2 regions of the Variovorax sp. 160MFSha2.1 genome follow, and region 2 is predicted to be linked to the other one. Evidence: riboswitches for the same ligand, from Rfam matches in the RefSeq annotation. Region 2 holds a riboswitch; the other holds the start of a gene.

Evidence for each region. A riboswitch is a leader RNA that binds a small molecule or an ion and turns the genes downstream of it on or off. The one in region 2 is predicted to bind glycine.
Region 1: linked by a shared signal. The riboswitch ahead of ABL838_RS03970 (D-amino acid dehydrogenase) and the one ahead of gcvT (glycine cleavage system aminomethyltransferase GcvT) in region 2 are both predicted to bind glycine.

Annotation. Positions count from the first base shown of each region.
Region 1 covers NZ_CP157624.1:923,785-931,325, reverse strand. Annotated here, with positions in the region: gene rfbB (dTDP-glucose 4,6-dehydratase) at 1-930, opposite strand, end outside; glycine riboswitch at 1,048-1,145, shown strand; glycine riboswitch at 1,149-1,254, shown strand; gene ABL838_RS03970 (D-amino acid dehydrogenase) at 1,348-2,667, shown strand; gene ABL838_RS03965 (hypothetical protein) at 2,646-4,280, opposite strand; gene ABL838_RS03960 (FIST signal transduction protein) at 4,561-5,841, opposite strand; gene ABL838_RS03955 (PhaM family polyhydroxyalkanoate granule multifunctional regulatory protein) at 5,887-6,660, opposite strand; gene ABL838_RS03950 (PLP-dependent aminotransferase family protein) at 6,741-7,541, opposite strand, start outside.
Region 2 covers NZ_CP157624.1:4,175,614-4,183,154, forward strand. Annotated here, with positions in the region: gene ABL838_RS18965 (MFS transporter) at 1-381, shown strand, start outside; gene ABL838_RS18970 (hypothetical protein) at 462-920, shown strand; gene ABL838_RS18975 (hypothetical protein) at 1,034-1,582, shown strand; gene ABL838_RS18980 (YkvA family protein) at 1,632-2,042, shown strand; gene ABL838_RS18985 (DUF6506 family protein) at 2,281-2,565, shown strand; glycine riboswitch at 2,586-2,683, shown strand; glycine riboswitch at 2,696-2,809, shown strand; gene gcvT (glycine cleavage system aminomethyltransferase GcvT) at 2,855-4,027, shown strand; gene gcvH (glycine cleavage system protein GcvH) at 4,090-4,461, shown strand; gene gcvP (aminomethyl-transferring glycine dehydrogenase) at 4,630-7,541, shown strand, end outside.

The DNA of each region.
Region 1 (7,541 bases), 3.3 Mb from region 2:
CCAGCCGAGTTCGCGCTCGAGCTTGCGTGCGTCGATGGCGTAGCGGCGGTCGTGGCCCGGGCGGTCGGTGACGTAGGTGATCTGTTCCTTGTACGGTTTGCCGTCGGCGCGGGGGCGCAGTTCGTCGAGCAGGGCGCAGACTGTGTTGACGATCTCGATGTTGGGCTTCTCGTTCCAGCCGCCGACGTTGTAGGTCTCGCCGAGCTTGCCGGCTTCGAGAACGCGGCGGATGGCGCTGCAGTGGTCCTTCACGTAGAGCCAGTCGCGCACCTGCATGCCGTCGCCGTACACGGGCAGGTTCTTGCCGGCCAGCGCGTTGACGATCATCAGCGGGATCAGCTTCTCGGGGAAGTGGAACGGGCCGTAGTTGTTCGAGCAGTTGGTGGTCAGCACCGGCAGGCCGTAGGTGTGGTGCCAGGCGCGCACGAGGTGGTCGCTGGCGGCCTTGCTGGCCGAATAGGGGCTGTTGGGCTCGTACTTGTTCTCTTCGGTGAAGGCCGGGTCGGTCTTGGAGAGCGAACCGTAGACCTCGTCGGTCGAGACGTGCAGGAAGCGGAAGGCCGACTTCTGCTCGGCCGGCAGCGCGCCCCAGAAGCCGCGCACCGATTCGAGCAGGCGGAAGGTACCGAGCACGTTGGTCTGCACGAAGTCCTCGGGGCCGTGGATCGAGCGGTCCACGTGCGACTCGGCGGCGAAGTTGACCACGGCGCGGGGCTTGTGCTCGGCGAGCAGGCGGTCGATCAGGGCGCTGTCGCCGATGTCACCCTGCACGAAGATGTGCTTGGGGTTGCCCTTGAGCGACGCGAGGGTCTCGAGGTTGCCGGCGTAGGTCAGCTTGTCGAGATTGACGACGGGCTCGTCGCTGTTCGCGATCCAGTCGAGTACGAAGTTGGCGCCAATGAAGCCGGCGCCGCCGGTAACCAGGATCATGAAGTCCCCTGCAGTTATGTGGAACGATCGCCGTCCGGCAGATCAACAGGTGATTATCCCATTGGCCCAAGGGAGAGAATCCAGAGGTTGGCGCCCGAGCAGGCTCCGCCTACAATCGCCTCCACTGCAGGAGAGCGGGCCACCCGGTGGCCCTACCGAAGGCGCAAACTCCCATAAACGCTCAGGTCGGCCTCGCAAGGGCCTGTACTGCAACAACTGAAACGCCGTCTGGAGAGCCGCCACGCCATGTGGCGCACCGAAGGAGCAAACCCTCTGCGGGCGCAGCGGGTGAATCTCTCAGGTACCGAGGACAGGGGGAGCGGCAACTTGGACTGCGGTCGTCCGGTTGTTTTTGCTATTCATTCAATAGCAATCCACGCCCGCCATTCAAGCGCTGCAACCTCAAAGGTACTTGAAATGCGCGTGATCGTCCTCGGCGCCGGCCTGCTCGGCGTGACTTCGGCTTACTACCTCCAGCAACTCGGCCACGAAGTGACCGTGATCGACCGGCAGGCCACCCCGGCCGCCGAAACCAGCTTCGCCAACGGCGGGCAGATCTCCGTCAGCCATGCCGAACCCTGGGCCAACCCCAGCGCGCCGCTGAAGGTGCTGCAATGGCTGGGCAAGGAAGACGCCCCGCTGCTCTTCCGCATGCGCGCCGACATGCGCCAGTGGCTCTGGGGCCTGCAGTTCCTGCGCGAATGCACGCCGGCGCGCACCCGCCACAACATCGAACAGATCGTTCGTCTGGGTACATACAGCCGTTCGATGTTGCAACAGTTGCGCCGCGACACCGGCCTCAACTACGACCAGCGCACCCAGGGCATCCTGCACTTCTATACGACGCAGAAGGAGTTCGACGGTGCTCTCGAGCCCGCCGAGCAGATGCGCACCCTGGGCTGCGAGCGCCGCGTCATCTCGGCCGACGAGGCCGTGAAGATCGAGCCTGCCCTCGCCCACATCCGCCCCAAGCTGGCCGGCGCCACCTACACGGCCGAAGACGAATCCGGCGACGCCAACCGCTTCGCGCGTGAACTCGTGGGGCTGGCCGCCGCCGCGGGCGTGAAGTTCCTGATGAGCCACACCGTCACCGCGCTGCGCGAGGCCGGCGGCATCATCGACCACGTCGAGGCCACCGACAGCGAAGGCCGCTTCCAGCGCATCCGCGGGGACGCCTTCGTGCTGGCGATGGGCTCGCTGAGTCCGCTTTACGCAGCGCCGCTGGGCATCCGGTTGCCGATCTATCCTGCGAAGGGCTACTCGGTGACCCTGCCCGTCAAGGACGCCTCCAAGGCCCATCAGGTCTCGCTGACGGATGACGAATTCAAGCTCGTCTTCTCGCGCTACACCTCGGCTTCGGGCGACCGCTTGCGCATCGCCGGCACCGCCGAGCTCAACGGCTACGACCGCGACCTGAACCGCGTGCGCTGCGAGGCCATCGTGCGCCGCGTCGAAGAACTCTTCCCCGGCGCCGGCGACACCACCCAGGCCCAGTTCTGGACCGGCCTGCGCCCCGCCACGCCGAGCAATGTCCCGCTGATCGGCAAGACGAAGCTGCCGAACCTGTTCCTCAACACTGGCCATGGCACCCTCGGGTGGACGCACGCCTGCGGCTCGGGCAAGTCGATCGCGCGGATCGTGAGCGGGCTGGAACCGGAGGTGGATTTCGCGTTCACGGGCATAGCCCGCCCAGGTGGCTCGAAGACGAGCCGCCTTCACTCCACGAGCGCGTCCTGAGGCCGAACACTCGCTGTTTCGCTTCCGTCACGACTGCTGTCGCCCGTCGGCAGCATGTCGACTCTCAGCAACTGAAGACCGAAGCCGATGCGGCGAGCATCGGCGCTTTCGGCGACATCGCAAGGCCTGTGGGCGCCGCTCACGAATATCTCGGCATCCAGCAATGGTCTGCCGTGCAGTTTCCGGATCTCCAGGTCACAGAAAAATCTCAGTGAATCGCCCGTCTTGACGATTTGGCAGGCACTGCCGTTGATCCGCAGATCGACTTCGACCGGCGCACTTCCACTGGGTTGATAGGCGGCCCCTGTTACGGTGACTCGCACCTTGCCGGCAGCGGGCAACTCCGCGGTATCGAGTACGAGCAGAAAGGAGGCGGTGCCTTCGGCGCTCCACGCACCCCAGGGTTCAGGCTCGTGCCAGCCGGCTGTGAGACCCGGCACATGGAGGCTTCCGCTTCCGAAGGCCACGTCGTCACCCAACGCCACCTTCGGGCTGGAACGCAATCCCGCATCATCGAGTTGCAGCCCCCACCGGACTCCAAATGCCCGGTCCATCATCTCAGCATTCGTTGACGACGTGACGGCGGAATACCGCCTCCTGGGCATCAGAAAGAACGGGACGCGAGTCCGACCGACGACATCCTTCATCACGGGAAGGGAGGCGACTTCGTTCCCGACGGGAATCCATTCGGAGCATCCATCCGGAAGATGCGCGGCATTGTTCCTGTCCGGGGTAATGAGTGCTTCTTTCCGATGACCGAAATACTCGGCCTCAATCAAGGCTCCCGAAGAGATTGCACTGAAGAATTCGATATTGCCTGCGCACAGCATGGCGTAAATATTGGACTCGGTCTTGATTGCATTGGGTATGCGATCAAGCAGGTCGTCGAGCACTGCCGTATTTTCCTGATATGGATGCGGCTTGATTGCCAGGAGGTCCACTGTGGCAGCCAGTTCCGCCACCCTGTTCACGACATCTGCAGGATTGACCAGCCGGCCATTGCTGACCAGCGCCAGATCAATTTCCGTCTGGCCCAAAAAAACCCCCACCCTGGCATCGCGGCAAAGCAATGCGCCGTCGCCACGTCGCGAGAACATCGCCTTCATTCCAATCGCTGCGCTTTGGAACGCCTCGTCCAGAACTCGGATCTTCGAAAGAATGCGGGCAATTCGCCGGTTGTTGGTTCGCATCCCCAGATGGAGATGCCGGGAAAATCGCAGCGGATGCACTTCCACATCGATGAATGACGCACCTCGGGAAGCGATGTACTTCAGTAGGGATGGGGGCATGCCCCATCCGATGACCAAGCTACGCTCGCCGAATCCGCTGATTTCGCATCCCCTGAACGCAGGCTGCAGGTCGGCAATCGCGGCACTCGCCCACCCCTCCACCGTTCGGGGCAGGCCCAGTGCATCGATCATGAGCCCGACGGGAATCCGCCCCCCGCTCGAGACGGGATATTCCTCGCGCATGGAAACGCCCAAGGCTTGACCAGCGAACTCGAACAGTCCTCGAAGAAAACGCCTGTTGGACGGATGGGATTGAAGCCCGATCTCTTCCGATCGGAAGAAATCATCCAGAAAGATGATTTCGTCAAAAGACAGGTGGCTCATCGTGGGGACAATTCGGCTTCGGGCTCCAACAAAACGATCCTCTGAAATAACACCAAAGCACTCTTTTTATGTATTCAACGCTCGCGCAGCATTTCGCGAGCGGTCATCATGACAGCTTGATTACATCAGATAACATTTATCCCTTCGTTAGGCGCCAGATTTGCGCCAAATCGGACCGGTTGCCGTGTGGCGGACCAGACCCAAGCCGATTTCAGGGAGGCCGCATCGAGAAATGCTCATTCGAGGCGGACAAGGAGGGCGACTGTGCGTGTCGCTCCCCTCAATCGGGCGCAGTGAACACCGTCAACACTCCCGTATACCCATACAGATGGTGCCGCGCGATCTCGCCCGCGGCGAAGAAGCCCACCAGCGGCACATCGCCCAGCGCGTGGCGCACGATCTGCAGCTCCGCCCCCGGCGCGCCGAAGTGCGGGCCGCCGCGGCCGGAGCAGCTCACGTAGACGGCCCCGGCGATGCGGCGCGCCGGATGCGGCGCGGCTTCGGCCTCGCCTGCCGCCACGGCGCGTGCGGTGGCGAGCGTCTGCTCCTCGGGTTCCAGTTCCTCGCGGATTTCCGCGCAGATGCGCATCAGGTCGGCGCGCGCGGCCTGGGCGTTGCGTCGGCAGAAGGTCAGGCGCATGCCGGCCTCCGCGGTGTCGGCGATGGCGATGCCGCGCCGCGTGGGGTCGAGTCCGATGATGTGGCGCACCAGAACGTCGGCGCCCAGGTCGCCAGTGCGGCGGATGCCGTCGCTTCCGGCGTCGGCCAGGCCGACCAGCGTGTTGCGCACCGCGTCGATGGCCTCCTGCGGGCGTTCGAGCGACACCTGCAGGTCGGCCAGCAGCACGTCGAGGGCGGGCTCGCCGTCGAGCTTCAGAAGCAGGTTGCCGTCGGCCTCGGTGATCTCGCGTTCGCGCACCGCGCCCGAGCGCAGCGGCTGGCAGCCCTGGGTGACGCGCGACACCAGCCGCACGCCTTCGCCGAAGACCACGCCCGAGAGCCCGCCCGAGAACACGCCGCCCGCGGCGCCATGGCCGCGGATGTTGCCGTTGCCGCCGACCGCGAACTGCAGCGCGCCGCCGCGTCCCGAGGAGAGTCCGCCGAACAGGTAGCCGGTGTCGGTGCGCCCGGCCATCTCGCCGATCAGCTCGGCGAGGTCGGGCGTGGCGGGGTCGGCGTGCACCAGCGCCGTGTGCGCCTCGAAGCCGCTCATTTCCGAGTTGCCCAGCGGCGCGACGCCGGAGAACACGCGGTACTGGTCGCTCGGCAGGGCGCAGAGCATCAGGGTCATGCCGGGTTCGTCGAAGTACTCGGCGTTGTTGGCCGACACGCCGATGCCGACCGTGCCGGACCAGTCGGTCACCTCGGGCAGTTCGGCGCTCAGGTGGTCGAGGATGTCCTGCGCGTCGTTCGCGTAGTGGTCGGTGATGTAGAGCAGCCCGAGCGTGGGCGCGGAGGCGTAGTCGGGCAGCGCCATCTGCGCCCGCAGCTGGGCGAGCACGAGGCCCGCCGCCATTCGCCATTGCGGATGGGTGGCATGGCCAGAGGGAAACAATTTCATGATGCGTGCCAACCCGTTCTGAAATAGATGGATGTGTGCAGGACGTCAGCGTCGCGCGGAGGTTCGCTTGCGCGCGGCGGTCGACGCCTTCTTCTTCGCGGCCGGTGCCACAGCCTTCTTTGCTGCAGGGGCGGGCTTGCGGGCCGCCGCCGGCTTGCTGCCGATGACCGAGCCGACCGCATCGGCCAGCGGCTGGGCCATGGCCGGCACCTTCAGCTGGGCCGCATCCTGCAGCGCCGTGCTGGCGATCTGCTGGAACTGTTCGGTGAGCGAGCCCCACCACTGCATCGGGTCGACCACGCCAGCGCCCTCGGCGGCCGCGGCTTTCGCCCTGGAGGCGGCCGGCTTGCGGCTGGCCTTCTTGGGCGGGGGAGCCGCTTCTTCGACTTCCTCCTCGGGCGCCTCCTCGTCCTCGATGTCCTCGATGTCCTCGGGTTCGGGCTCCGGCGCGGCCTTGGCGGGAGCGGGTGTTACGACAGCCGCCGCCGCGGTCGCCTGCCGGGTGAAGGCGCTGGCGATGTCTTCCATGCGCACATTCATGCCGCGCAAGGTCGACAGCGTCATCTTCTGCACTTCCAGCGCCTGGATGGTGGCCTTCAGCGCGTGGCCGTTCTGCTCCAGCCAGTACTGCACCGTCTTGAGCTCCTGGATGCGCTTGTCGACCTCCTCCACGCTCAGCGTGGGCGCCACCCAGCTCGCCAAGCTCGGGATGCCCGGCACCGAACCGCTGCCCGAGGCCGCGCCGCCGGCGAGGTTTTTCAGGAAATCGAATCCGGGAACGAACTGGCTGAAGTCGAAGGGCTTGCTGGCGTTGCTCATGCGGGAGGTCTCCTGGGGTGCCGGGTATGGGTTTTCTTGTGTTGCCAGCTTACTCCAAGCCCCCGGGCTTTTAGCGTCCGTCAGAGCTCGCTTCTCACCTTGCTGAAGACTTTCCAGAAGGCCGCGTCCTGCGAGGTCGCGAAGTTGATCCGCATCATGGTGCTGGGCGGCCGGCGCGCGTGGAAGAGCGAGCCCGGCGCCAGCAGGTAGCCCTGGTCGAGCATGCGCTGCGTGAGCGCGTCGGTGTCCACGCCGGTGTCGACCCAGCCGAAGAGCCCCGCGGGCTCCGAGGCGAAGGTGCAGCCGTGCGCCATGGCCAGCTTCACCGCCCTCCCCCGCGCCCCGTCGAGCCGGATGCGCACGCGCTCGGAGTGCCGGCGCAGCTGCCCCTGGTCGATGCACCACGACAAGGCCCGCTCGAAGAGCGTCGGCGAGGTCAGCGTGGCCAGCAGCTTGGTCTCGAGCAGCCGCTCCTTCAGCTCGGGCGGCGCGGCCAGGAAGCCGATGCGCCAGTTGGGCGCCAGGATCTTCGCGAAGCCGCTGACGTAGATGGTGCGCTGCAGCCCGTCGAGCGCGCTCAGCCGCGTGGCGTGCTCGGGCGCGAGATGGCTGTAGGTGTCGTCCTCGACGATGTGGAAGCCGTGCTCGTTGGCCAGCTTGAGCACGCGGTGCGCGCTGCCCGGCGTGAGGCTGTAGCCGGTGGGGTTGTGCAGCACGCTCACGCTGACGAAGAGCTTGGGGCTGTGCAGCTTGCAGTACTGCGCCATCACTTCCAGGTCGGGCCCGTCGGCGCGGCGCGGCACCGGCAGGATGCGCATGCCCAGCGCCTCCAGCCGCGCGAACTCCAGCGCCCAGCCGGGCTCCTCGACCATCACCGGATC
Region 2 (7,541 bases):
GGCACGATTCGTGCCGGTTATCTGCTTGCACTGCCCTCGCTCGCGGGCATCGTGCTCGCCCCGAGCGCAGGATGGGCGCTTGCCTGCACCGCGCTCTTCGGCCTGTGCATGTTCCTGCCCTTCGCCGCGCAGGTGACGCTCGCGCAAGACTACCTGCCGCGCAACCCGGCCACGGCCAGCGGCATCGCGCTGGGGCTGGCGCTTTCGGTGGGCGGGCTGGTGTCGCCGCTCTTCGGCATGCTCTCGGACGCGCGCGGCCTCGGCGTGACGCTGACGGCAGTGCTCTGCGTGCTGTGCGTGGCGACGGTCTTCGCGCTGCGGCTGCGCAACCGCGCCATACAGGCGATGCCGGCCGACGCCGAAGGAGCTGCCGCCGCCTGAAGCGGCCCGGCGCATGTTCGCTGCCAGAATCGGGCGCAGGGCCGAGGGGCCGGCGAAACGACAAGGAGGGACACCGCGCCATGAATCGATTCCTGAGCTGCGTACTGGGGAGCGTGCTGCTGGCTCCGGCGGCCTTCGCCGCCGGGCCGGCAGCGACCACCGCGCCGGCAGCCGCCGCCGCACCGGCCGATCCCGCAGCAGGCATCCGCGAAGTCGAAGCCGCAGTGCGCGCCTGGGCCGCCGCATGGTCCGCACGCGACGTGGCCCGCTACCTCGCCGCCTATGCGAGCGACTTCACCCCCCCGCGCGGCCAGGATCGCAAGGCATGGGAGACCGATCGCCGCACGCGCATCGAAGAGAAGGCCGCCATCAGCGTGGAGATCGACAGCCTCGTCATCAGCCTCAAGGGGCAGGCGGCCACCGCCAGCTTCCAGCAGACCTACAGCGCCGACAAGCTGCGCGAGAAGAGCCGCAAGACGCTGGAGCTGCAGCGCGTGGAAGGCCGATGGCTCATCCGCAAGGAGAGCGCGGGCGGCTGATGCAGGCGCCCGGACGAGGCGGGACGCAATGGCCCTGTAAGCCAAACGGTTCACGAAGGTGTCACCACTTGCAACCATGCTGCAGCCTTCGTTTCCCCAAAGCTGTGGCTGCCATGTTTCCCACCAAGACCGACAAGGCGCGCAACGAACTCCAGGGCGGACAGCGCACGCTCACCCAGCGCGAACGCGCCCTGCTGCTGATGGCCGACGGCCGGCGCTCCCTGACCGACTTCAGTCCCCTCTTCGCCAACCGCGACGAAGCCGAGCGGACCATCCAGGCGCTGATCGACAAGGGCTACCTGCAGGGCACGAAGGCCGCGGCGGCGGAAGCCGAGCCCCACGCACAGCCCGCGCCCTCGCCCATCCCCGCCGTCGAGCCGATCCAGGTCGCCACCTCGGCCGACACCTTCGACGGCAAGCGTTCGCTGGCGACCACGCGCATGTTCCTGTTCGACATCTGCGAGCGCATGTTCGTGCGCCGCGACCCGAAGTTCGCGCTGCAGATGCGCGACGCCCTGCGCGAGGCGCGCGACCGCGAGGCCATGCTGACGATCGCCGCGCTGATGCTCACCGAGATCGAGAAGACCGCGGGCGCGGAGCGCGCCGAGTCGCTGCGCGAGCGCATCGACCGGCTGCTGCCGCCGGCCGAAGTGATTCACTGAGAACTTCGATCGGGGCGATGGCCGCCACGGCCTGTGACACCATCGCCGGGTGAATTCCCCGCCTCCCGCCTCCACCTCGTTGTCCGAGCGCCTTCGCAGCTGGGCCAGGCGCCTCAAGCGCGACGGCGTCACCCTCTGGTTCGCCTGCCGGCACGCCTCCACGCCCTGGTATGCGAAGGCGCTGGGTGTTTTCGTGGTGGCCTATGCGCTCAGCCCGATCGACCTGATCCCCGACTTCATTCCGGTGCTGGGCTACGTCGACGACGTGCTGCTGCTGCCGGGGCTGATCTGGCTCGCGGTCCGGCTGATTCCCGCGTCCGTGCTCGCCGAATGCCGCGAGCGGGCCGATGCCTGGATGCAAAGCTCGGGCTCGAGGCCGACCAGCCGCTGGGGCGCCGCGCTGGTCGTGGCCGTGTGGATCGCGGTCGCCGCAGGGGCGTGGTACCTGTGGGTGCGCTGAGCGCATCGAGAAGATGGTCGTTGCGGAGCGCGCCGAATCGCTGCGAATGAAAAGCCGGCCGACGCCAGCGGCTTCGGCATTGCTTCATCGTGTCCGACCGTACATCGGACATCTGGAACCGGTGGTCATGAATCTTGCGGATGCGAAGCGCTGCAAGGTGTACGCTGAACCGAGCAAGCAGCCGCCAGAGGCACCGCTTGCCTCAACGCTCATCAATGCATAAAGGGAGAACAAGCCCATGGCTCTCACAAGTTTCGGATTCATCGTGACGGGAGACCGATTTGTCCAGCATCAGGGAACAGACAAGTTCCGAATGAAGGTCGTAGGAGTCGCAACCGCCTCCGAAGGTATCGAGGTTGCGCAGGAGATGGTTCGGGAAGGTGTACAGCTCATCGAACTCTGCGGCGGATTCAGCCCCGTGTGGGCGGGCAAGATCATCGAGGCCATCGACTACGCCGTGCCCGTTGGCGTGGTCGCGTACGGGCCGGAGTCGATCGACTCGATGCACCGTCTGTTCTCCTAGCGATACCCGATCAACTACACTCTCGAAAGTCAGGAGAGAGCCCCGCATGCCGGGGCCGCCGAAGGCGCAGGGGGCAAATTTCCCCCGAACGCTCAGGCAAAAGGACTGACGAGGCGCCGGTGAAAACCGGCGTTTCCTTGCTGGAGAGAGGCCGCCGCATCCAAAACAGGAGCAGCGGCCCACCGAAGGAGCAAACCCCGATCGTGGGGCGAATCTCTCAGGTAAAGCGGACAGCAGGGGTGGCCCATGGCTTGCGTCATGGATTTCGACTGCCCCTTTGGAGTGCCCCGTGGCCGCTTCTTCCGCCCCCGCTACCGAACTTCTCAAGACGCCGCTGTATGACCTCCACCTGGAGCTGGGCGCCCGCATGGTGCCCTTCGCCGGCTATTCGATGCCGGTCCAGTACCCGGCGGGCCTGATGGCCGAGCACAAGCACACGCGCGACGCGGCCGGCCTCTTCGACATTTCCCACATGGGCCAGCTGCGCCTGGTCGGGCCCGACGCCGCGGCCGCCTTCGAGACCCTGATGCCCGTCGACGTGATCGACCTGCCCGCCGGCAAGCAGCGCTACGGCCTGCTGCTGGACGACGAGGGCGGCATCCTCGACGACCTGATGTTCTTCAACGAGGGCAACGGCTCGATCTTCGTGATCGTCAACGGCGCCTGCAAGGTTGCCGACATCGCCCATATCCAGAAGAAGATCGGCTCGCGCTGCGAGGTGCGCCCCCTGCCCGAGAACGCGCTGCTCGCGCTGCAGGGCCCGCAGGCTGCGGCCACGCTGGCGCGGTTGTCGCCCGGCGTCGAGCGCTTCGTGTTCATGACGGGCGGAGCGGTGCAGATCGACGGCATTGCGGCCTTCGTCACCCGCAGCGGCTACACCGGAGAAGACGGCTTCGAGATCTCGGTGGCCGCATCCGACGCCGAACGCCTCGCCCGCCTGCTGCTGGCCCAGCCCGAGGTCAAGCCCATAGGCCTGGGAGCGCGCAATTCGCTGCGGCTCGAGGCGGGACTTTGCCTCTACGGCAGCGACATCGACACCACCACCACGCCCGTCGAGGCCTCGCTCAACTGGGCGATGCAGAAGGTGCGCCGCGCGGGCGGCGCGCGCGAAGGCGGTTTTCCGGGTGCCGCGAAGGTGCTCGCGCAGCTCGCCGCCTCCACCGCCGGCGCGGCCGGACACACCGACCACGACACGCTGAAGCGCAAACGCGTGGGCCTCGTCGCGCTGGAGCGCATTCCGGTGCGCGACGGCACGGTGCTGCAGTCTTTCGAGGGCCAGGACATCGGCACTGTCACCAGCGGCCTGCTCGGCCCCACGGCCGACCGCTGCATCGCCATGGGCTACGTGGCCACCGCGTTCGCCGAGCCGGGCACGCGCGTGCAGGCCATCGTGCGCGGCAAGTCGGTGCCGATGGAGGTGTCGACCATGCCCTTCGTGCCCACCCGCTACTACCGCGGCTGAACGCGGCTGACCGGCTAGGCTCTGCACCCCCGAACCATTTTTTCCACGAGGAGTTTTCCACCATGAGCATCAAGTACACCAAGGACCACGAATGGGTGTCGGCCGAAGGCGACGCGGCCACCGTCGGCATCACCGTGCACGCACAGGACGCGCTGGGCGACGTGGTGTTCGTCGACCTGCCCGAAGTCGGCAAGACCTTCGCGCAGGGCGATGTCGCCGGCGTCGTCGAATCGGTGAAAGCCGCCGCCGACGTGTTCATGCCCGTGTCGGGCGAAATCACCGAAGTGAACGAAGAGCTGCGCGCCGACCCGTCGCTCGCCAACAGCGACCCGCTGGCCGCCGGCTGGTTCTTCAAGGTCAAGCTGAGCGACCCCTCGCAGCTCGACGCGCTGCTGGACGCGGCCTCGTACGACAAGTTCGCTGCCGAATCCTGATCCTCGAAATCGGACAGCCGAACGCAGAAGGAATACAAAAACTACGCAGAAGTCGCAGAAGAAACCGAATCATCTTTTGGTTTTCCTTCTGCGACCTCTGCGAGACCTTCGCGACTTCTGCGTTCTGACCCCGCTCCCCCGCCCCAAGCTCTTATCAACAGCACTGCCATGTCGAAGCCCGCTGCCCTTCCCACCCTGCAAGAACTCGAGAACGCCGAAGAATTCATTGCCCGCCACATCGGCATCGACGCGGCGGACGAGGCGCGCATGCTGCCGGCGATCGGGTCGGAAACGCGCGCGGAGCTCATCGACGGCATCGTGCCCGCCGCCATCCGCCGCTCGAAGCCGATGCGCCTGCCCGCCCCGGTCACCGAAGCCGACGCGCTGGCCGAGCTCAAGGCGATGGCGTCGAAGAACAAGGTGTTCCGCAACTTCATCGGCCAGGGCTACTACGGCAACCACACGCCGGGCGTGATCCTGCGCAACATCCTCGAGAACCCCGCCTGGTACACCGCCTACACGCCCTACCAGGCCGAGATCTCGCAGGGCCGCATGGAAGCCCTGCTCAACTTCCAGACGATGGTGTGCGACCTCACGGGCATGGCCATCGCCAACGCCTCGATGCTCGACGAGGCCACGGCCGCCGCCGAGGCGATGACGCTGGCCAAGCGCAGCGTTAGAGCCAAGAGCAACGTGTTCCTCGTGTCGGGCGACTGCCATCCGCAGACCATCGAAGTCATCAAGACCCGCGCCGCGCCGCTGGGCATCGAGGTCAAGGTGAGCACCGTGTCGGAAACGCTGCCGCACCTGATGGTGAGCGGCGCCTTCTTCGGCGTGCTCGCCCAGTACCCCGCCACCACCGGCCACGTGCACGACCTGCGCCCGCTCGCGGGCCATGCGCACCAGTGCGACGCCGCCTTCATCGTCGCGGCCGACCTGCTGGCGCTGACGCTGCTGGCGCCCCCCGGCGAATGGGGCGCCGACATCGTCTGCGGCACCACGCAGCGTTTCGGCATGCCGCTGTGCAACGGCGGCCCGCACGCCGCCTACCTGGCCTGCCGCGACGAGTTCAAGCGCTCTCTGCCGGGCCGCCTCGTGGGCGTGAGCGTCGACACGCACGGCCAGCCCGCCTACCGCCTCGCGCTGCAGACGCGCGAGCAGCACATCCGCCGCGAGAAGGCCACTTCCAACATCTGCACCGCGCAGGTGCTGCCGGCCGTGGTGGCCAGCATGTACGCCGTGTACCACGGGCCCGACGGCCTCACGCGCATCGCGCAGCGCGTGGCCGCGCTCACCGCCGTGCTGGCCAAGGGCCTCGCGCAGATGGGCCGTAAACCCGTGAACGCCACCGCATTCGACTCGCTGACCATCCGCACCGGCGAAGACACGCAGGCGATCATCGAACGCGCGCAAGCGGCCGGCGTCAACCTGCGCCAGCGCCTGCAGCAGCACCTGGGCATCTCGCTGGACGAGACCAGCACGCGCGCCGACGTCGAAACGCTGTGGGGTCTGTTCGCGCCCGCCGGCAAGCAGGCGCCGCGCTTCGACGATCTCTCGGGCAGCACCACGCCGCTGATTCCCGAGGAACTGCGCCGCAGCAGCGCCTTCCTCACGCACCCGGTGTTCAACACGCACAAGAGCGAGACGGCGATGCTGCGCTACATCCGCAGCCTGTCCGACAAGGACCTGGCGCTCGACCGCAGCATGATCCCGCTGGGCAGCTGCACCATGAAGCTCAACGCGACCAGCGAGATGATCCCCATCACCTGGCCCGAGTTCGCCAACATCCACCCCTTCGCGCCGGCCGACCAGCTGCAGGGCTACGCCCAGCTCGACGCCCAGTTGCGCGCCTGGCTGTGCGAGGCCACCGGCTACGCGGGCATCAGCCTGCAGCCCAACGCCGGCTCGCAGGGCGAGTACGCGGGCCTGCTGGCCATCAAGTCCTTCCACGAGGCCAAGGGCCAGGGCCACCGCAACATCTGCCTGATTCCGTCGTCGGCGCACGGCACCAACCCGGCCAGCGCGCAGATGGTCGGCCTGCAGGTGGTGGTGACGGCCTGCGACGCGCAGGGCAACGTGGACCTCGACGACCTCAAGCGCGCCTGCGAGAAGCACAGCGCCAATCTGGCCGCGGTGATGATCACCTACCCCAGCACCCACGGCGTGTTCGAAACCCGCGTGAAGGAGCTGTGCGAACTGGTGCATGCGCACGGCGGCCGTGTGTACGTCGACGGTGCCAACATGAACGCGCTGGTCGGCGTGGCCGCGCCGGGCGAGTTCGGCGGCGACGTGAGCCACCTGAACCTGCACAAGACCTTCTGCATTCCGCACGGCGGCGGCGGCCCGGGCGTGGGCCCTGTCTGCGTGGTGGAAGACCTCGTGCCCTACCTGCCGGGCCATGCCACGGCCGGCGTGGCGTCGAACGGCGTGGGCGCGGTGTCGGCCGCGCCGCTGGGCAATGCGGCCGTGCTGCCGATCAGCTGGATGTACTGCCGCATGATGGGCGCCAAGGGCCTGCAGGCCGCGACCGAGACGGCCATCCTGAGCGCCAACTACATCAGCGCGCGCCTGAAGGACCACTACCCGACGCTGTACGCGAGCCCCAACGGCCACGTCGCGCACGAGTGCATCCTGGACCTGCGCCCGCTCAAGGACACCAGCGGCGTCACCGCAGAAGACGTAGCCAAGCGCCTGATCGACTACGGCTTCCACGCGCCCACGCTGAGCTTCCCCGTGCCCGGCACGCTGATGGTGGAGCCCACCGAGAGCGAGCCGCTGGCCGAGCTCGACCGTTTCATCGACGCGATGATCGCCATCCGCGGCGAGATCCGCCGCATCGAGGAAGGCGTCTGGCCGAAGGAGGACAACCCGCTCAAGCACGCGCCGCACACGGCCGCGAGCCTGCTGGGCAGCGAGTGGAGCCACCCGTACTCGCGCGAGCTTGGCGCGTTACCGCTGGCCGAACTCAAGAGCGCCAAATATTGGCCGCCGGTCGGCCGCGTCGACAACGTCTACGGCGACCGCAACCTGTTCTGCAGCTGCGTGCCGGTGAGCGAGTACAGCGAGGAAGCCGAAGAGGC